4 regions of the Pseudomonas sp. ABC1 genome follow, and region 2 is predicted to be linked to each of the others. Evidence: predicted binding sites of a transcription regulator. Region 2 holds the regulator's gene; each other region holds the start of a gene.
The links. The regulator sigma-54, encoded in region 2, starts transcription at its own class of promoters, with help from an activator protein. The targets are predictions, from matches to a motif close to ANTGGCATNNANNTTGCTNT.
Positions count from the first base shown of each region.

Region 1: HW090_RS06360 (TorF family putative porin) is a predicted target of sigma-54. The motif match lies at 2,122-2,141, and genes of this name have one in related genera.
Region 3: HW090_RS14715 (circularly permuted type 2 ATP-grasp protein) is a predicted target of sigma-54. The motif match lies at 4,166-4,185, and genes of this name have one in related genera.
Region 4: HW090_RS15805 (flagellar basal body rod protein FlgF) is a predicted target of sigma-54. The motif match lies at 2,002-2,021, and genes of this name have one in related genera.

Region 1 is NZ_CP058349.1:1,434,752-1,440,090, reverse strand. It holds gene motB (flagellar motor protein MotB) at 1-547, shown strand, start outside; gene orn (oligoribonuclease) at 622-1,164, opposite strand; gene HW090_RS06360 (TorF family putative porin) at 1,290-2,018, opposite strand; gene miaA (tRNA (adenosine(37)-N6)-dimethylallyltransferase MiaA) at 2,334-3,305, shown strand; gene hfq (RNA chaperone Hfq) at 3,427-3,681, shown strand; gene hflX (ribosome rescue GTPase HflX) at 3,696-4,997, shown strand; gene hflK (FtsH protease activity modulator HflK) at 5,095-5,339, shown strand, end outside.
Region 2 is NZ_CP058349.1:915,299-920,637, forward strand. It holds gene lptC (LPS export ABC transporter periplasmic protein LptC) at 1-197, shown strand, start outside; gene lptA (lipopolysaccharide transport periplasmic protein LptA) at 184-720, shown strand; gene lptB (LPS export ABC transporter ATP-binding protein) at 720-1,445, shown strand; gene HW090_RS04000 (tetratricopeptide repeat protein) at 1,507-2,544, shown strand; gene HW090_RS04005 (RNA polymerase factor sigma-54) at 2,725-4,221, shown strand; gene hpf (ribosome hibernation-promoting factor, HPF/YfiA family) at 4,293-4,601, shown strand; gene ptsN (PTS IIA-like nitrogen regulatory protein PtsN) at 4,609-5,079, shown strand; gene rapZ (RNase adapter RapZ) at 5,143-5,339, shown strand, end outside.
Region 3 is NZ_CP058349.1:3,368,238-3,373,576, forward strand. It holds gene HW090_RS14700 (proteasome-type protease) at 150-887, opposite strand; gene HW090_RS14705 (transglutaminase family protein) at 983-1,777, opposite strand; gene HW090_RS14710 (alpha-E domain-containing protein) at 1,774-2,724, opposite strand; gene HW090_RS14715 (circularly permuted type 2 ATP-grasp protein) at 2,718-4,133, opposite strand; gene carA (glutamine-hydrolyzing carbamoyl-phosphate synthase small subunit) at 4,501-5,339, shown strand, end outside.
Region 4 is NZ_CP058349.1:3,592,071-3,597,409, forward strand. It holds gene HW090_RS15790 (protein-glutamate O-methyltransferase CheR) at 1-767, shown strand, start outside; gene flgB (flagellar basal body rod protein FlgB) at 956-1,363, shown strand; gene flgC (flagellar basal body rod protein FlgC) at 1,394-1,837, shown strand; gene HW090_RS15805 (flagellar basal body rod protein FlgF) at 2,071-2,814, shown strand; gene flgG (flagellar basal-body rod protein FlgG) at 2,857-3,642, shown strand; gene flgH (flagellar basal body L-ring protein FlgH) at 3,658-4,344, shown strand; gene HW090_RS15820 (flagellar basal body P-ring protein FlgI) at 4,359-5,339, shown strand, end outside.

The DNA.
Region 1 (5,339 bases), 520 kb from region 2:
GCATTCCCGCGACCAGATCCAGTTCGAGATAACCCGCGACGGCCTGCGTATTCAGATCATGGATGCGGAGAATCGCCCGATGTTCGCCCTCGGCAGTGCCCAGTTGCAGCCGTACTTCGAGGATCTGCTGTTGGCCATGGCCGACACCATCAAGGCCGTACCGAACAAGATCAGCATCAGTGGCCATACCGATGCGAAGCCGTATTCCGGTGCGTCCAACTTCGGTAACTGGGAGCTTTCCGCCAGCCGCGCCAATGCGGCGCGGCGTACGCTGGTCACCGCGGGCTATCCCGAGGCACAGGTGGCGCGGGTCGTCGGGTATGCCTCGTCGGTGCTGCTGGATGCGGAGAACCCCTACAACCCGGTCAACCGCCGCATCGATATCCTCGTCCTGACCCGCAAGGCCCAGCGAGCCATCGAAGGTGAGCAGTCGGCCAGCGATGCCTCTTCCGCCACGACGGATGAGAAATCCGCCGAAGACCTGCCCAGAGAAGAGGTGCGCGAGAAGCTCAACGTCTTCGAGGAAGGCGTGCTCAAGATGCAGTGAGTCGTGGGGCTGCTCTCGAAGGGTTGTCCTTCGAAGCCCCAGGACCGTGCAGCCATGGGGCCGTGTCGCTGACGTCAGTACTTGATGAAGTGTTCGCGGTAGTGCCGCAGTTCGGCGATCGACTCGCGTATGTCATCCAGCGCCAGGTGAGTGCCGCCTTTCTTGAAGCTGTCACGAACCTCGGGCGCCCAGCGCGCTGCCAGCTCCTTCAGGGTCGAAACGTCCAGGTTGCGGTAGTGGAAGTAACTTTCCAGCGCCGGCATATGGCGGTACAGGAAGCGACGATCCTGGCAGATGCTGTTGCCGCAGATCGGCGACTTGCCCTTGGGCACCCATTGCTCCAGAAACGCCAGGGTCCGCGCCTGTGCTTCGAGGGTGTCGATCGTGCTCTCGCGTACACGCTGGGTCAGTCCTGACTTGCCGTGCTGGTTGGTGTTCCATTCGTCCATGCCGGCGAGGGTTTCGTCACTCTGGTGTATCGCGATCACCGGGCCTTCGGCCAGCACGTTCAGGTCGCTGTCGGTGACGATGGTCGCCATTTCGATGATGACATCGGTGTCCGGGTCAAGACCGGTCATTTCCAGGTCTATCCAGATCAGGTTCTGGGCGTTCTGCATGGCGAGGCTCCTCAAGTCGGGGCGCTATTCTAGCGTGCTCGCCTGTGGGTTGTGCGTACGGGATGGCATCGCCAGATGCACAAAAGCCGCCAGGAGCTGGCGGCTTTTGCAGGTGGTGCTACGAATCAGAACGACTTGGAGACGGACAGGGTCACGTTGCTGTTGCAGTTGTCCTTGTCGCCGTACCAGGCTTCGCAGGTGCCGCCCTTGATGTCGGTGTCGGTGTAGGCCAGCAGGAAGTCCAGGCCGATGAAGTTCTTGCTGACGCCAACCATCCAGTCGTCGTACTTGGCGTTGCTGCCGGTGGCGTCGATCGGGTCTTTGGTGTCGGTGCGGCCGTAGCTGAAGTGCAGGCCGAAGTCCTGCGGCAGCGCGTAGTCGTAGCCGATCCAGGTGTAGAGTTTGCTGTCCGGGTCGTAGGCGTATTTTGTGCCCAGGGTAAAGCCGTAGGCGCTGAGGGTGCCGATGACTTCGTCACTGGTCAGCTCATTGGCTTTTGGATAGGTGTAGCGGTTCCAGGACAGGTCGTAGCCGATATCGTCGGTGATATTGCCGGCATAGCCGACGTAGTAGTCGATCTCGACGCTGGAGCCGGCGAATGCCGCGCTGTCCACGTTGGATGCCCAGGTGCCGATATAGACGCCGCTTTCATGGGCGATGTCCAGGCTGCCCTGGATGGCGCCGGTGCCGTCGGTCTGCGACTGGCCGCGCCAGATGTAGTCGGTGGCGAAGGTGGCGGTCATGCTGACGTCGAAGGTCCCCAGGCTGGTAGGGAACTCTTCGGCTGCTGCAATGCTGCTGAGGCCGACGGTGCTCGCGCCGACGATTGCCAGGGCCAGTTTTTTCATCATCATGGTCAAGACTCCATCCGGATAACATGTATGCGTTAGGTGTTGTTTCAGCCCGTGGGGCTTTGTGCTTATCCACCGTTGCGCAAAGGCTTCGGTTGATTGTCCTTACGCATATTCCTTGCCAACTCTATAAGTCATTGTTTTTCAATGAGTTGAATGTTTTTTTGGGTTGTGCATGCGCTGTCGGGGAGCAAGTTAGCGGGGCTGTGCACCGATTTTGTGCCAGGGCGGAATGACCAGCCTCCGGGGCGGTGCTCTCGCTTGCGGCATCGCTTCCGGAACAGGACACTACGCAGCCCTGAATTTCGAGCCTTCGTCATGCCTGCCTTGCCTCCAGCCATTTTCCTGATGGGCCCTACCGCTTCGGGCAAGACCGACCTTGCGCTGGAACTGGCGAAAGTGCTGCCTTGTGAGTTGGTCAGTGTCGATTCGGCGCTGGTCTATCGTGGGATGGACATCGGAACGGCGAAGCCGGAGCCACGGGTGCTGGCTGAATATCCGCATCACCTGGTGGATATCCTCGACCCTCTCGAAAGCTATTCGGCTGCCCAGTTCCGGGAGGATGCCTTGCGGGCGATGGCGCAGATCAGTGGCGCGGGTCGCATCCCACTGCTAGTGGGCGGGACGATGTTGTATTTCAAGGCGTTGCTGGAGGGGCTGGCGGAAATGCCGGCTGCCGACCCTGCGATTCGTGCCGAACTGGAAGCCGTGCTTGCCGGCGAAGGCCTCGCGGCCCTGCACCGCAGGCTGCGGCAAGTCGACCCCGAGTCCGCTGCGCGCATTCACCCGAACGATCCCCAGCGCATCCTCAGGGCACTGGAAGTGCACAGGGTTGCAGGGGTGAGCATGACGGAGCTGCGCAGCCGGCAGGCGGCGCAAAAAACGGCTGGCGAAGGCGCAGGGGCGGGTGTCTTGCCTTATACTGTCGCGCAATTGGCAATCGCTCCGGTACAGCGGCAGTTGTTGCACGAGCGTATCGAACAGCGTTTTTCACGCATGATTGAACAGGGCTTCATCGACGAGGTCGTAGCCTTGCGTGCCCGCGGCGACCTGCATGCCGACCTGCCTTCGATGAGGGCGGTGGGCTACCGGCAGGTATGGGAATACCTGGATGGCCGTCTTTCCAGAGAGGATATGTCCGACAAAGGCGTCGCCGCCACCCGGCAACTGGCCAAGCGTCAGTTCACATGGTTGCGAAGCTGGGGCGAAATACACTGGCTAGACAGTCTTCGCTGTGACAATCTGCCGCGAGCATTGAAATACCTTCAGTCGCTCTCCATATTGAGCTGACATTGTTGTTTGACCGTCTATTCTCAGGCACGTGGACCGACGGAGTGAATGTGATCCGGTGTCATGGGTCGTTCAGACCCACACGATTTAATCAAAACTGATCCTCTAAGGAGTGCGGCACATGTCAAAAGGGCATTCGCTACAAGACCCTTACCTCAACACGCTACGTAAGGAGCGCGTTCCAGTTTCCATTTACCTGGTCAACGGCATCAAGCTGCAAGGCCAGATCGAGTCCTTCGACCAGTTCGTCATTCTGCTGAAGAACACCGTCAGCCAGATGGTCTACAAGCATGCGATCTCGACGGTCGTTCCAGGGCGTCCTGTCCGTCTGCCGGCCACTGGCGATGGCGAATCCCCAGAGGCGGATGACGTTTAAGTCGGGAGCTTTCCTTGTTTTTCGAACGCCACGGCGGTGGGGAAAGGGCCATTCTGGTTCACCTGGATGGCCATGACCCTTCCTTGCGGGAAGACCCGCAAGAGTTTCAGGAACTGGCTCGCTCGGCGGGTGCTGACACGGTCGGTTTCGTCAGTGTGTCCAGGCACCAGCCTTCAGCCAAGTTCCTGATCGGTAGCGGTAAGGTCGAAGAGTTGCGCGACCTGGTTCACCAGAATGAAGCTGAACTGGTGATCTTCAATCACACCCTGACGCCCAGTCAGGAGCGCAACCTCGAACAGGTGCTGGAATGCCGCGTACTCGACCGTACAGGGCTCATCCTCGATATCTTCGCGCAGCGTGCGCGTACCCATGAAGGCAAGTTGCAGGTCGAACTGGCTCAGTTGGACCATATGAGCACTCGCCTGGTACGTGGCTGGACCCACCTTGAGCGGCAGAAGGGCGGGATTGGTCTGCGTGGTCCGGGTGAAACCCAGCTCGAAACCGACCGCCGACTTTTGCGGGTACGCATACGGCAGATCAAGCAGCGTCTGGAGAAGGTCCGCAGCCAGCGTGACCAGGCTCGTCGAGGGCGCCGGCGGGCAGATATCCCGCAAGTGTCCCTGGTCGGCTATACCAACGCAGGCAAGTCGACGTTGTTCAACGGCCTGACTGAATCGGGCGTTTATGCGGCCGACCAGCTCTTCGCCACGCTCGACCCGACCCTGCGCAGGGTCGATCTCGATGACATCGGGCCAATGATTCTGGCCGATACCGTCGGTTTCATTCGGCATCTTCCACACAAGCTGGTCGAGTCGTTTCGTGCGACGCTGGAGGAATCCAGCAGCGCAGACCTTCTTTTGCATGTCATCGATTGCCATGAGCCCGAGCGTGACCAGCAGATCGAACAGGTGCTGATGGTGCTTGGAGAGATCGGTGCGCGAGAGCTGCCCATGCTCGAGGTGTACAACAAGGTCGACTTGCTCGACGGTGTCGAGCCCATGATTCAGCGGGATGCCGATGGTGTGCCGCAGCGGGTCTGGGTTTCCGCGCGCGACGGTCTGGGGCTCGATCTGCTTCGCCAGGCGATAGGGGAGCGGCTTGGTGACGATCTTTTCATCGGCACCCTGAAACTGTCGCAAGCCCTTGGCCGTCTGCGGGCTCAACTGTTTGCGGCAGGCGCGGTGCAGGAAGAGCATTACGACGATGAAGGTGGCAGCCTGGTTTCCCTGCGGATGCCCAGGTCCGAACTCAATCGCCTGGTCAGTCGCGAAGGTCTTCTGCCTGCCGACTTCATCGAGCAACACACTTTGCAATAAAGCCTGCGGCAGCAATTTTGCTGCCGCCAGCGAGCTTTCGGTAGCATTGGCGGATGCGCAATGGCGCGTCCTTAGCTTTATTTGAATGGAGAGCGCTATGGCTTGGAATGAGCCGGGTGGCAACTCGAACAATCAGGACCCCTGGGGTAGTGGCGGCGGCAATGGTGGCAATGGCGGTCGTCGGGGCGGTGGTGACCAGAAGGGGCCGCCGGATCTCGACGAGGCTTTCCGCAAGCTGCAGGACAGCCTCAACGGTGTCTTTGGCGGCAAGAAGCGTGGTTCCGGTGGTGCCGGCAATGGTGGCGAAGGCGGCGGTCGACGTGGCGGCTTTGCGCTGCTCTG
Region 2 (5,339 bases):
ACGCCAAGGGCCGCCAGACCGTCCTCACCACCAGCCGCATGACCGTACACCCCGAGAAGGATTATGCCGAGACCCGGCAACCCGTTAGAATCGTGGCAGCCAACGGCGTCACCACCGCAACGGGCATGAAAACGTACCTTAACGAGGGCAGGATGCTCCTGCTTTCCAACGTAAGAGGCCAGCATGAGCTGCGTTAAGACACTTCCCCTTCTGCTCGGCTTGAGCGCATCCCTGCTGGGCGCCGCCAGCGCCTGGGCACTGCCCGAAGACAGTGAGCAGCCTATCCACGTCCAGGCAGACACCGCCGAACTCGACGACAAGCAAGGCGTGGCCGTCTACCGTGGCGATGTCGTGATCACCCAGGGCACCCTGAAGATCACCGGCGATACCGTCACCATCACCCAGACCCCGAGCGGCGAGATCGACGTGTTCACCTCGGTCGGCAAACCGGCCTACTACGAGCAGAAGCCGGCGATCGACAAGCCGATCGTCAAGGCCTACGGCCTGACCATCCAGTATTTCTCCAGCAGCGAGCGCATCGTTCTGATCGACCAGGCCAAGGTGGTGCAGGAAGGCAACACCTTCGAAGGCGAGAAAATCGTCTATGACACCAAGCGCCAGATCGTCAACGCCGGCCGCGCCAACGACACCCAGATCACCAGCCCGCGTCCGCGCATCGACATGGTGATCCAGCCCCGCAAGAAAGAGCAGACGCAATAATGGCGATCCTGAAAGCCCAGCACCTGGCCAAGAGCTACAAGGGCCGCCAGGTCGTGCGTGACGTCAGCCTGTCCATCGAGAGCGGCCAGATCGTCGGCCTGCTCGGCCCCAACGGCGCCGGCAAGACCACCTGTTTCTACATGATCGTCGGGCTGGTGAATGCCGACCAGGGCCGCGTCCTGATCGATCAGGACGACGTCACCCACCTGCCAATGCACGGTCGCGCCCGTGCCGGGGTCGGTTACCTGCCCCAGGAAGCGTCGATCTTCCGCAAGCTGTCGGTGGCCGACAACATCATGGCGATCCTGGAAATCCGCAAGGACCTCGACCGCGCCGGACGCCAGCGTGAACTGGAATCCCTGCTACAGGAATTCCACATCAGCCATATCCGCGACAGCCTCGGCATGAGCCTGTCCGGCGGCGAGCGGCGCCGCGTGGAAATCGCCCGCGCCCTGGCCAGCGCGCCCAAGTTCATCCTGCTCGACGAGCCCTTCGCCGGTGTCGACCCGATCTCCGTCGGCGACATCAAGCAGATCATCCATCACCTCAAGGACAAGGGCATCGGTGTACTCATCACCGACCACAACGTGCGCGAGACCCTGGATATCTGCGAAACGGCCTATATCGTCAACGACGGCCAGCTTATCGCCGAGGGCGACGCCCAGTCGGTCCTGAGCAATGAACTGGTGAAAGAGGTATACCTGGGGCATGAGTTCCGGCTGTAGAGGTAGGCTATCGACGCCACGTTGGTCATATATGAATAAAGCTACCCCTCGAGAATCGTCAATGCTCCACCATCTCCGTCCCTTGACCGTTCTCTGCAGCGCAGTCTGTCTGGTTGCATGCACCACGCAACCGCCAACATCTTCTCCCGGTGCCGCACCAGCCAGCCAGCGGGAAACCGCCCAACAACAGGCAAAGGACCTTTATAACCGCGGCGAACGCCATTACTACGGTATCGGCACTCGCCAGGATTACTCTGAAGCGCTGGCCTGGTACGAAAAGTCCGCCACCAAAGGCAATGCAGAGGCCATGTTCTCGCTCGCCGCCATGTATGCATCAGGCGAAGGCAGGCCCCGGGATGAACGCAAGGCCATTGACTGGTATGAGCGAGCCACCGAGCAGAATCATCCACAGGCAATGTACAACCTGGCCCTACGACTCGCCGAAGGACACGGTGTCAGCCGAAACCTTGAACGCGCAGTGATCCTGTATCGGAAAGCCGCTGACAGTGGCCATGCCAGCGCACTGAACAACCTGGGCATGCTCTACAACAGTGGCGAGGGTGTTCCGCAAGACAGCGTTGAAGCGGCTCGCCTGTTCGAACAGGCAGCGAACGCAGGAGAAATCAACGCCTTCAATAATATCGGCTATTGCTACCAGAACGGTATCGGCGTCACACGCAACCCGGAACTCGCCATGCAGTGGTACCTCAGAGGCGCCGCCGCGGGCAACGCAGCCTCGATGAACTCCATTGGCTACCTGTATTCCCAGGGCATCGGTGTACGACAGGACTACACGCAGGCCACCAACTGGTATCGCCAGGCCGCAGAGCACGGTAACACCCTGGCCACCTACAACCTCGCATTGCGCTATGCCAGGGGGGAAGGCGTAGCGCAGGACTACGCCGAAGCCAGGCGCTGGTTCGAGCGTGCTGCCCAGCAAGGCGACAGCGATGCCCTCAATGACATCGGCCTGCTTTACCAGAAGGGCCAGGGCGTTCCTCGGGACCTCGACAAAGCTCGCGCCTACTTCATGCGCGCAGCCGCTGCTGGTAACGAAGCCACTGCAGACTACCTCAAGGCCCTCGACGCAGAACGCTGAGTACGGATACAAGCCGCCTCCCGCCGAACGGCTGGCGTGCGGCGCAACATTGAAACGTCAACAGACCCTAGCCAAACACCCAAGAAGTAGGCATATAATTTGCTTCATAGCGGACGCCGGGGCGTCCATGTATGTAGCAACAGGCGCCAGCGCCGGCAAACAGGGTTTGAAGTCTCTGCCATGAAACCATCTCTCGTCCTAAAGATGGGCCAGCAGCTAACGATGACACCGCAGCTGCAACAGGCCATACGTTTGCTCCAGCTTTCCACGCTGGACCTCCAGCAGGAAATCCAGGAAGCACTGGACTCGAACCCGATGCTGGAACGGGAAGAAGACGGCGACGACTTCGACAACTCGGACCCCATGGCCGAAGGCACGGAAACCGCCACGGGCGAATCCGCGACCAAGCAGGAAAGCTACGACGAGCCGTCCGCCACCTCGGAAAGCCTCGACGACAACGACTGGGGCGAACGCATTCCCAGCGAACTGCCGGTGGACACCGCCTGGGAAGACATCTACCAGACCAGCGCCAGCAGCCTGCCCAGCAACGATGACGACGAGTGGGACTTCACTACCCGCACCAGCGCCGGCGTCAGCCTGCAGAGCCACCTGCTCTGGCAACTGAACCTGTCCCCCATGAGCGACACCGACCGGCTGATCGGTGAGACCCTGATCGACTGCATCAACGACCAGGGCTACCTGGAAGAAACCCTCGAGGAAGTACTGGAGTCCTTCGACCCGGAGCTTGAGATCGAGCTTGACGAGATCGAGGCCGTCCTGCGCCGTATCCAGCACTTCGAGCCCTCAGGCGTTGGCGCACGCGATCTACGCGAATGCCTGCTGCTGCAACTGCGCCAATCGCCGCCGCAGACACCCTGGCTGGAACAGGCCCGGCACCTGATCGACAATCACCTGGAAGTCCTCGCCAGCCGCGATTACAACCTGCTGATGCGGCGCATGAAGCTCAAGGAAGACGAGCTGCGCCAGGTGATCGAACTGATCCAGTCGCTCAACCCGCGCCCTGGCTCGCAGATCGAGGCCAGCGAACCGGAATACGTGGTACCGGACGTGATCGTGCGCAAGCACAACGAACGCTGGCTGGTGGAACTGAACCAGGAAGCGATCCCGCGCCTGCGCGTCAATGCCCAGTATGCCGGCTTCGTCAAACGCGCCGACTCGAGCAGCGACAACACCTTCATGCGCAACCAGTTGCAGGAAGCGCGCTGGTTCATCAAGAGCCTGCTCAGCCGCAACGAGACCCTGATGAAGGTCGCCACGCAGATCGTCGAGCACCAGAAGGGCTTTCTCGAGCACGGCGACGAAGCCATGAAGCCGCTGGTGCTGCATGACATCGCCGAGGCCGTGGGCATGCACGAGTCGACCATTTCCCGCGTCACCACGCAGAAATACATGCACACGCCACGGGGCATCTACGAGCTGAAGTACTTCTTCTCCAGCCATGTCAGCACCTCCGAAGGCGGCGAATGCTCCTCCACCGCGATACGCGCCATCATCAAGAAGCTGGTCGCCGCGGAAAACCAGAAAAAGCCATTGAGCGACAGCAAGATCGCTGGTCTACTGGAGGCACAAGGCATACAGGTCGCCCGTCGCACCGTAGCCAAGTATCGGGAATCGTTGGGAATTGCACCGTCCAGCGAACGCAAGCGGCTGATCTAGCCAAACGCGGCCGAAACAGGGTGCAAGCCTCGACAGCTCGCTCTTCATAGAAATAAAAAAGGAGTAGTAGTATGCAAGTCAACATCAGCGGCGTTCATCTGGAAGTGACTCCAGCCCTGCGCGACTACATCGAGGAAAAGTTCGATCGCCTGGAGCGGCACTTCGATCGCATCATCACCGTGCAGGTCACCCTGCAAGTCGAAAAACTCAAGCAGAAGGCCGAAGGTTCCCTGCATGTGGCCGGCAAGGAAGTGGTTGCGAACTCCGAACATGAAGACATGTATGCCGCTATCGACCTGCTCGTCGACAAGCTCGACCGCCAGTTGATCAAGCACAAGGAAAAGCAACTCGATCACCACCAGGGTACGGTCGCTCGCTGAGCATGCCATGATTCGATTCGACTCTATCCTCTCCCCCGGACGCGCCCTGACGGGCGTTCCGGGCGTCAGCAAGAAGCGCGTTCTCGAACAGATTGCCCGGGTAATCGCCCAGGACGCACCCGACCTCGACGAACAAACCATATTCGAAAGCCTGATCGCCAGGGAAAAGCTCGGCTCGACCGGCTTCGGCAATGGCATCGCGATTCCCCATTGCCGCATCACCGGCTGCAGCCAGCCCCTGAGCGCCGTGCTGTGCCTGGAAACACCCGTGGACTTCGATGCACTCGACGGCCAACCTGTCGACCTGCTCTTCGTGCTGCTGGTCCCCCAGGCTGCCACCGACGAACACCTGGAGCTGCTGCGCCAGATCGCCGGCATGCTGGACGACGCCGAAATCAGGGCGCGCCTGCGCGCCGCGACGAGCAACGAAGCCCTGTACCAGGAAGTGGTACGCGCACAGCAAAGCCTTTTGCCATAGGAGAACACGCTTGAGCCAGACGACTGCCCTGCATCCGGTCCACCGCACGCAGCGTGAAGCACCATGCGCCTGATCATCGTCAGCGGTCGCTCTGGCTCCGGTAAAAGCACGGCGCTCGACGTGCTGGAGGACAACGGCTTCTATTGCATCGACAACCTGCCCGCCGCGCTGATGCCGGAACTGGCCGAGCGAGCGTTGCTGCATACCGAACTGCTGCACCCGCAGGTCGCGGTTTCCATCGACGCACGCAACTTGCCCAG
Region 3 (5,339 bases), 1.6 Mb from region 2:
ACAGTCACCGCCTGGCATTCGCACAGAAGCGCTGACCTAAAAGTCACGCGATACGCTCTATCGGTCAAAGACAAAATTGCCAATCCAGCCGCCAGGCACCCACTCCCCAGCCGTCATGGCTGGTCGCAGGAGCCGCTGTGCTGACGAGCCTATTCGCCCAGATAGCTGCCCGGTGTGCTGGGCAGTTCCTGCAGCAGTTGCCGAAGGCCGTTGCCCCATTGCTGCCTGACCGTTTCGAAGTAGGGGTCGCCTTCCTCTACCCGATAGCCGTGCGGCACTTCCAGGCTGTCGCGGCGATAGACCAGCACGTCCAGCGGCAGGCCGACCGAGAGGTTGCTGCGGATGGTCGAGTCGAAGGAAATCAGTGCACAGCGCAGGGCGTATTCCAGGCTGGTGTCGTTTTGCAGTGCGCGGTCGAGGATCGGCTTGCCGTACTTGCTCTCGCCGATCTGGAAGTAGGGCGTGTCGGCCGTGGCGGCGATGAAGTTGCCTTGCGGGTACAGGTTGTAGAGAGCGGGTGCCGATCCCGCGATCTGCCCGCCGACCAGGAACGAACTGCTCATGTCGACGCCGGCAGTCATGCTCGGGGCGCTGTCGTGTTCGACCACTTCGCGCAGGGTCTGGCCGACCAGGCGGGCGGCGTCGAACAGCGTCGGGACGTTGTGCAGGTGCGGGCCGTCACCCAGCAGGCGCTGGCGCAGCAGGCTGACGACCGATTGCGAGGTGGCCAGGTTGCCCGCCGTTTGCAGCACGATCAGGCGCTCTCCGGGAATGCCGAAGACATGCAGTTTGCGGAAGGTGGCGATGTGGTCGATACCGGCATTGGTGCGTGAATCTGAGACGAACACCAGGCCGTCGGCCAGGTGCATGGCAACACAGTAGGTCATGATCGGGCGGCTCTACTGGACATCGGAAAGTGGCGGGGTGCGGAGTATAGCCTGAGGGCACGCTTCAAGCCGACGACTTGAAGCGTGCCGCCGCATCACTGCTGGCTCATCTGCATGGGCGCAACCAGCACCTTGGCGTGCATACGTTCGTCGCCGCCGCCCCGACGCATGCCGCGCACCGGGCAGGCGTCCAGGTAGTCGAGGCCGACGGCCAGTTTCAGGTGACGTTCCGGGCGTGTCAGGCGGTTGGTCACGTCGAAGCTGTACCAGGCGCCGTCGAGCCAGACCTCGGCCCAGGCGTGGCTGGCCAGGTGGCCGCTGTCCTCGGTGTAGAGGTAGCCGGAAACGTAGCGGGCCGGCACGCCGATGCTGCGAGCGCAGGCGAGGAAGGCGTGGGTGTGGTCCTGACAGACCCCGGCACGCCCGGCGAAGGCCGTGCTGGCGCTGCTGTCGACGTGGGTGGCGCCGGGCACGTATTCGATGTGTTCGGCCAGGGCTTCCATCAACTGGCTCAGCGCCTGGTGGTTGCGCTGGCCGTCGGTGTGCTGCCAGGCGAAGTCGCGCAGAGCCTGGTCGGCCTGGGACAGCGGCGTGCTGCGCAGGAAGGGCAGTGGCGAACCGGGCTCCTGTCCGGTGTCTACGTCGATATCGATCTCCACCTGGCCGCGGGCGCGGATCAGGATCGAGTCGTGGGGTTCGTCGAGGGTCAGCACGTGCAGGATATTGCCGTACGGATCGATCTGCGCCGAAGCCGGGCGCGGCAGTTCCAGGTTCCAACTGAGGATGCGCTGGCGCCGGCTTTGCTGGGGCGTCAGGCGCAGGTACTGGATGCTGGCGCGCACCTGGTCGTCGTAGCTGTAGGTGGTGTCATGGTCGATGGAAAGCTTCATGCGGCCTCCAGGTAAGCGCTGTGGATGGCGTTGCTCAATGATTGCAGGTGCTCGATGTGGCGGGTGATCGAGTCATGCAGGCCCTGTTGCAGGATTTCCTCGATGGTGGTGTAGCGCATGCCGGCCACCAGTTCGGCGGCCAGGCGTTGGGCGGGACGCCCGTTGTCGCCAGGCAGGCTGGACAGGATCCGGTCGATCTCGTCCAGGCAGGTGCGCAGCGAGCGCGGGACTTCCGCGCGCAACAACAGCAACTCGGCGACCTTGCCGGCCCGTGGCGAGCCACGGTAGATGTCGGCGAAGGCTTCGAACGACGAGAGCGCGCGCAGCAGTGCGCTCCACTGGTAGTAGGCGTGTGCCGAGCGGTCTTCGATCGAGTCAGCTTCCTCGCCCAGCAGTTCGTAGCGTGCATCCAGCAGGCGCAGGGTGTTGTCGGCGCACTCGATGAAGGTGCCCAGGCGGATGAAACGGTAGGCGTCGCCACGCATGATGGTGCCGACGGTGGCGCCACGGAACAGGTGCGAGCGCTCCTTGACCCAGTCGCAGAAGCGGCTGATGCCGTAGCGCCCGAGCCCTTGTTCGGCGATGCCGCGCATGTCCAGCCAGGAGGTGTTGATGTTTTCCCACATGTCCGCCGTGATGCGGCCACGCACGGCGTGGGCGTTGGCGCGGGCACTGGCCAGGCAGTTGTAGATGCTGGCCGGGTTCTGCTCGTCCAGGGCAAAGAAGTGCAGCATGCGTTCGCCATGCAGCTCGCCATGGCGCTGCTGGTAGGCTTCCAGGGTGCCGGTGATCAGCAGTGGCATGCCCAGTTCTTCCAGGCCGTTGCCCTGGCCGGCTTGCGGCATCAGCGACAGCGAATAGCTGACTTCCATCATGCGGGCGAGGTTTTCCGCACGTTCCAGGTAGCGGGACATCCAGTAGAGGTCGGCAGCGGTACGGCTCAGCATGGGCAGTCCTCCACGATCCAGGTGTCCTTGGTGCCACCGCCCTGGGATGAGTTGACCACCAGTGAGCCTTCGCGCAATGCCACGCGGGTCAGGCCGCCGGGCACCAGGCGGGTATCCTGGCCACTGAGGACGAAGGGGCGCAGGTCGATGTGGCGCGGTGCGATGCCGCTGTCGACGAAGGTCGGGCAGGTCGACAGGCTGAGGGTCGGCTGGGCGATGTAGTTGGCGGGGTTGGCCTTGAGGCGCTGGCGGAAGTCCTCGATCTCGGCCTGGCTGGCGGCGGGGCCGACCAGCATGCCGTAGCCACCGGAACCCTGGGTTTCCTTGACCACCAGTTGCGGCAGGTTGGCCAGGACGTGGGACAGTTCCTCGGGCTTGCGGCATTGCCAGGTTGGCACGTTCTTGAGGATCGGCTCTTCGCTCAGGTAGAAGCGAATCATGTCCGGGACGTAGGGGTAGATGGCCTTGTCGTCGGCGACACCGGTGCCGATGGCGTTGGCCAGTACCAGGTTGCCGCGGCGGTAGGCCGACAGCAGCCCCGGTACGCCGAGTGCCGAGTGCGGGTTGAACGCCAGCGGGTCGAGGTAGGCGTCGTCCAGGCGGCGGTAGATCACATCCACCGGCTTGGCGCCGTAGGTGGTGCGCATGAAGACCTTGTCGTCGCGCACGAACAGGTCGGCGCCTTCCACCAGTTCCACGCCCATTTCCCGGGCGAGGAAGGCGTGTTCGAAATAAGCGCTGTTGAAGCGGCCGGGTGTCATCACCACCACGCTGGGGTTGTCTAGCGGACTGGAGCTGCGCAGGGTGTCCAGCAGCAGGCTCGGGTAGTGGTTGATCGGTGCGATGCGCTGGCTGGCGAACAGTTCGGGGAACAGGCGCATCATCATCTTGCGGTCTTCCAGCATGTAGCTGACGCCGCTGGGGGTGCGCAGGTTGTCTTCGAGGACGTAGTAACTGCCGTCGCCATCGCGCACCAGGTCGACGCCGGAGATGTGCGCATAGAGGTTGCGGTGCAGATCCAGGCCGCACATCGCCAACTGGTAGTGATCGTTGACCAGCACCTGCTCGGCCGGAACGATGCCGGCCTTGAGGATGCGCTGGTCGTGGTAGATGTCATCGAGGAACATGTTCAGCGCCTGGACGCGCTGGATGCAGCCGCGCTCCACCTGGCGCCATTCGCTGGCGGGGATGGCGCGGGGGATGGTGTCGAAAGGGATCAGGCGCTCGGTTCCCTGCTCGTCGCCGTAGAGGGTGAAGGTAATGCCGGCGCGGTGGAACAGCAGGTCGGCTTCGCGCCGGCGCTGTTGCAGCAACTCCTCTGGTGTGTCGGCCAGCCACTTGGCGAATGCCTTGTAGTGCGGGCGGCACTCTCCGTTGGCATCGATCATTTCATCGTAGAAGGCTTGCATGCATCGCTCCTTTTGCCCTGTATGCAAAGCCTCAAGCAAGGTGCGAGCCATAAAGATTTCCCTATCAAAATCAGCGAGTTGGTTTTTCCCTTCGACTGTGCTGCGCATTTTTGGTGCGCCGGGGAGGCGTGCGGTCCGACGAGGTGGGCGATTTCGGGGCGTCCATGCCAATCGCCTGTGCTTTGTGCCGGATCCGGTGTCTCGGGTGGACCGATTGGCAGCCTTTCTGTATGATTCCTACTTTAGTGTGTCCACTAAAAGTAAAAGTTGCGCAGAATGAATTCATATAAAAAGCGGGATGACCTTCACACGTCATCCCGCTTTTTTACAATCTGCGTGCGCTTCAGCCAGATCTTCGGGAGGTCTCTTGACTAAGCCAGCCCTTCAACCTGCCATTCTGGCCCTCGCCGATGGCAGCATCTTCCGCGGCGAATCCATCGGGGCCGATGGCCAGACCATAGGTGAAGTGGTCTTCAACACCGCCATGACCGGCTATCAGGAAATCCTCACCGATCCGTCCTATGCCCGTCAGATCGTCACCCTGACCTATCCGCATGTCGGCAATACCGGCACCACGCCGGAAGACGCCGAGGCTTCGCAGGTCTGGGCTGCTGGCCTGGTGATCCGCGACCTGCCGTTGGTCGCCAGCAACTGGCGCAACCGCCAGCCGCTGGACGAGTACCTGAAGGAGCGTGGCACTGTCGCCATCGCCGGTATCGATACCCGTCGCCTGACCCGCATCCTGCGAGAGAAAGGTGCGCAGAACGGCTGCATCCTGGCGGGTGCCGACGCGACCGAAGAAAAGGCCCTTGAGCTGGCGCGCAGCTTCCCAGGCCTGAAAGGCATGGACCTTGCCAAGGAAGTCAGCACCCGTGAGCGCTACGAGTGGCGCTCCAGTGTCTGGAACCTGAAGGACGACAGTCATCCCGAAATTGCTGCTGAAGCGTTGCCTTACCACGTGGTGGCCTACGACTTCGGCGTCAAGCTGAATATCCTGCGCATGCTGGTCGAGCGCGGTTGCCGCGTCACCGTGCTGCCAGCCCAGGCGCCGGCCAGCGAAGCCCTGGCGCTGAAGCCGGATGGCGTCTTCCTGTCCAACGGCCCTGGCGACCCCGAGCCGTGCGACTACGCCATCGAGGCGATCCAACAGGTTCTCGAGACCGATATCCCGGTATTCGGTATCTGCCTGGGCCACCAGTTGCTGGC
Region 4 (5,339 bases), 1.4 Mb from region 2:
GCATTCTCCTGGGAAGCAATAAGCAGTACCTGGTGTCCAGTCGGCTGAACAAGCTGATGGCGCAACACAGTTTCAAGAGCCTGGGCGAATTGCTCAAGGCGATTCAGAGCCAGCCTCGCAGTGGTTTGCGCGAGCTGGTCGTGGATGCGATGACCACGAACGAGACCCTGTGGTTTCGCGATACCTATCCCTTCGAGGTGCTCAAGGGCAAGGTGCTTCCGGAGATGCTCAAGCTGTCGGGCGGGCGCCTGCGTATCTGGTCGGCGGCCTGTTCGTCGGGGCAGGAGCCGTATTCGCTGTCGATGAGCATCGATGAGTACGAACGCAGCAACCCCAGTCAGCCGAAGGTTGCGGCCCAGATCGTCGCGACGGAGCTGTCGCCGACCATGCTGGCCGCCTGCAAGGCGGCGGAGTACGACAGCCTTGCCATCGCCCGTGGGCTTTCGCCCGAGCGCTTGCAGCGTTATTTCGATGTGGTGACGCCGGGGCGCTGGGCGGTCAAGCAGGCTGTTCGCAGCCGTGTCGAATTCCGCGTGCTGAACCTGCTCGACAGCTATGCCGCACTGGGCAAGTTCGATGTCGTGTTCTGCCGGAACGTGCTGATCTACTTCTCGGCGGATGTGAAGAAGGACATCCTCAAGCGCATTCATGCCACGCTCAGGCCCGGCGGCTACCTGTTCCTGGGAGCTTCCGAGGCGCTCAACGGCCTGCCGGAGTTGTACCAGATGGTGCAATGCAGTCCGGGGATCATCTACAAGGCGCGCTGAGTCCCGGCAGGCGGCAGAAAACTGTCGCCTTGGGCGTTTTTGGCCATCTGAACCAGGGTTGAAAGTGGGTGCCTTGACGCTGCTTATGTTCTGTTCTGGATAAAACCCTTTCAAAATCAATCTGTTACTTGTGTGGCATGTCCTTTGCTTGGCCCTGTGGAAACAGGCTCGCATTCGGCAGGCAGGTCATGAGTATCAGTTTCGACAAGGCATTGGGGCTTCATGAAAAGGCTTTGGGCTTCCGCGCGCAGCGCGCAGAGGTGCTGAGCAACAATATCGCCAACGCCGATACGCCCAACTACAAGGCGCGGGATATCGAATTCTCCAGTGTCCTTGAGGCGCAGCAGGCTTCCGCTGGGCAGGGCGCGTTCAACGCTGCGCGCACCAGCGAACGCCATATCGAGGCACAAGGGCTGGAGATCGCCGATCCTTCGCTGCGTTTCCGCACGCCTCACCAGCCTTCTCTTGACCAGAACACTGTCGATGTCCAGATCGAGCAGTCCAACTATGCCCAGAACGCCATCGACTTTCAGGCAAGCTTCACGCTGCTGAACAGTAAGTTCAAAGGGCTGATGAGCGCCCTGCGTGGCGAATAACCTGCGTGGCGCGAATTAAGGAGTGCATCCATGTCACTGAGTAATGTCTTCAATATCGCTGGTAGCGGCATGAGTGCCCAGAGCACTCGCCTCAATACCATCTCCAGCAATATCGCCAACGCCGAGACGGTGTCGTCCAGCGTCGACCAGACTTACCGCGCGCGCCATCCGGTGTTCGCGACGGTGTTCCAGCAGGCCAATGGGCAGCCGAACCAGTCCCTGTTCGCCAACCAGGACGATGCGGGCGTCGGTGTCCAGGTGCTGGGTGTGATCGAGGATCAGGGCGAGCTCCAGGCCCGTTATGAGCCGAGTCATCCGGCAGCCGATGAGAATGGCTATGTCTACTACCCGAATGTCAATGTGGTCGAGGAAATGGCCGACATGATTTCGGCGAGCCGCTCGTTCCAGACCAATGCCGAATTGATGAACACGGCCAAGACCATGTTGCAGAAGGTGCTGACGCTGGGGCAGTGATTGCCCTCGGTCTGTCACGGGGGCTTTCATAGGCGCCCGTGCCGGGGTCGATCGTTTGCCATGGGTGGCAAGGCGTTGCCGCTGTTTCACCGGAAGGCCCGAAAGGGCCTTTGTCATGTCCGGGCTGTATGTGCGGGCTATGGCGGTGTTCAGTAATTGATCAGGCTGGCACGCCGCTTGCTTTGTCATGCTCATCGAACGCTTGGCGTCAATCTCGTGTTCCGGAGGTTTCGATGGACAAACTGCTTTATGTAGCCATGACGGGGGCTAGCCAGAATGCGCTGGCCCAGCAGGCGCATGCCAACAACTTGGCGAATATCTCCACGACGGGGTTCCGTCGGGATTTCGAGCAGGCCCGCTCCATGCAGGTTTTCGGTGACAGTTTTCCGGCGCGCGTCTATGCGATGAGTGAGCGGCCTGCCACTGACTTTACCCCGGGCACGTTGCAAGAGACCGGTCGTGAGCTGGACGTGGCCGTCGAGGGTGAGGGCTGGCTGGCCATTCAGGCCGCGGATGGAAGCGAAGCCTACGTGCGCACCGGCAGCTTGAAGATCGATGCCCTTGGCATGCTGCGCACTCCCGATGGTTCGCCTGTGATGGGGAATGCCGGGCCAGTGGCGGTTCCGCCCGAGCAGAAGGTCGAGATCGGCCAGGACGGCACCATCAGCGTGCGTGCCCTTGGGGAAGATCCCAATGTCGTGGTCGTCGTGGACCGCCTGAAGCTGGTCAATCCCGAACTGGCGCAGATGGAAAAAGGCACCGACGGCATGATCCGCATGAAAGATGGACTGCCGCCGGTCGAGGCCGACGCGAATGTCCGGGTGGTCTCGGGCTTTCTTGAGACGAGCAACGTCAATGCGGTGGCCGAAATGACATCCATGCTGGCGCTTGCGCGTCAGTTCGAGCTTCACGTGAAGATGATGCGCACAGCCGAAGACGATGCCGCCGCCATGGCGCGTGTCCTGCAAATCAGCTAATCACCAGCGTAGCGCCTGCTTTACGGCGTACGAGGAGAAACCATGCTTCCAGCACTGTGGGTGAGCAAGACCGGTCTGTCGGCTCAGGACATGAACCTGACCACGATCTCCAACAACCTGGCCAACGTCTCGACCACGGGCTTCAAGAAAGACCGTGCCGAATTCCAGGACCTGCTCTACCAGATCCGTCGTCAGCCCGGCGGGCAGTCCAGCCAGGACAGCGAATTGCCGTCTGGCCTGCAACTGGGTACCGGTGTCCGTATCGTGGGCACGCAGAAGCAGTTCACCACAGGCAGCCTGCAGACCACCGAGCAGCCGCTGGACATGGCGGTCAATGGCCGGGGTTTCTTCCAGATCCTGCTGCCTGACGGCACTATTTCCTACTCGCGCGATGGCAGTTTCCACCTGAATGCCGATGGGCAGGTCGTGACCTCCAATGGCTATGCGCTGGAGCCGGCCATCGTCGTGCCGGCGGAGACGCAGACGTTCACGGTCGGTGAGGACGGCACGGTTTCCGTCACGACGCTCGGCAATGCCCAGCCGCAGATCATCGGCAATCTCCAGACCGCCGACTTCATCAACCCTGCCGGCCTGCAGGCCATGGGGAACAACCTGTTCCTCGAAACTGCCGCCAGCGGGGCGCCGCAGATCAGTACGCCCGGCCTGAATGGCCTGGGCACTGTCCTGCAGAACACCCTGGAGAACTCCAACGTCAGCGTGGTGGAGGAGATGGTCAACATGATCACCACCCAGCGCGCCTACGAAATGAACTCCAAGGTGATCTCCACTGCCGACCAGATGCTGTCCTTCGTGACACAGCAGCTCTGATCGATCGAGGTGAACATGCGTCGTCTGTTGAGTGCCGTATCGTTGTCTTCCGTCGTGCTGCTCGCGGGCTGCATGGCGCCGGCCCCTCGGCCCAACGATCCCTATTATTCCCCCGTGCTGCCGCGTACACCGCTGCCGGCTGCGCAGAACAACGGTGCCATCTACCAGGCCGGCTTCGAAAGCAACCTGTTCGGCGATCGCAAGGCCTTCAGGGTTGGAGACATCATCACCATCACGCTCAACGAGCGCACCCAGGCCAGCAAGAACGCCAACTCCCAGTTGTCCAAGGACAGCAGTGCCAACATAGGTCTGGGCTCCCTGTTCGGGGGGAACGTATCGGCAGTCAACTCGATGACTTCCCGTATCGGCGCCGAGTACTCGGCCAATCGAGACACCTCTGGTTCCGGTCAGGCGGGGCAGAGCAACAGCCTGTCCGGCTCGATCACCGTGACTGTCTCCGAGGTCCTGCCCAACGGCATCCTGGCTGTGCGTGGGGAAAAGTGGATGACCCTCAATACCGGCGATGAGCTGGTACGTATCGCAGGCCTTGTACGCGCTGACGATATTGCGACGGACAACAGCGTTTCCTCGACTCGCATCGCCGATGCACGGATCACCTACTCGGGCACTGGGGCCTTTGCCGACGCGAGCCAGCCGGGCTGGCTGGACCGTTTCTTCCTCAGCCCGCTCTGGCCGTTCTGATGGAGGGCAAGCAGATGCCGAGATTCTTCCTTTTGCTGGCAGCGCTGATGCTCGCTTCGGCTCCGGTGCATGCCGAGCGGCTGAAGGATATCGCTACCATCAGCGGTGTGCGTAGCAACCAACTGGTCGGTTATGGCCTGGTGGTGGGTTTGAATGGCAGTGGTGACCAGACCACCCAGACACCGTTCACGGTTCAGACCTTCAACAATATGCTGGCTCAGTTCGGCATCATCGTGCCGCCCGGCTCCGGCAACATCCAGTTGAAGAACGTCGCCGCCGTTTCCGTGCATGCCGACTTGCCGGCCTTCGCCAAGCCCGGCCAGAGTATCGACATCACGGTGTCCTCCATCGGTAACGCCAAGAGCCTGCGCGGCGGCAGCCTGTTGATGACCCAGCTCAAGGGGGTGGATGGCAACGTCTATGCCCTGGCCCAGGGCAACCTGGTCGTGGGTGGGTTCGATGCAGGTGGGGCGGATGGCTCGCGGATCACGGTCAACGTGCCCTCGGCGGGCCGTATTCCTGGCGGTGCCACGGTCGAGCGGCCGGTGCCGAGCGCGTTCAACCAGGGCAACAGCCTGACGCTGAACCTCAATCGCCCGGATTTCACCACGGCCAAGAACGTTGTCGATCAGATCAATGAGCTGTTGGGCCCAGGTGTCGCCAAGGCGCTCGACGGCGGCTCGATCAGCGTATCCGCGCCGCTCGATCCCAATCAGCGTGTGGACTACCTGGCCATTCTGGAAAACCTCGAGATCGAAGTGGGCCAGGCGGTGGCCAAGGTCATCATCAACTCGCGGACGGGTACCATCGTCATCGGGCAGAACGTCAGGGTACAACCGGCCGCCGTGACCCACGGCAGCCTGACCGTCACCATTACGGAAGACCCTCAGGTCAGCCAGCCAAACGCCTTTTCCGGAGGGCAGACGGCCGTCGTACCGAATTCTCGTGTGAGCGCCGACCAGGAAGCCAAGCCGATGTTCAAGTTCGGCCCGGGG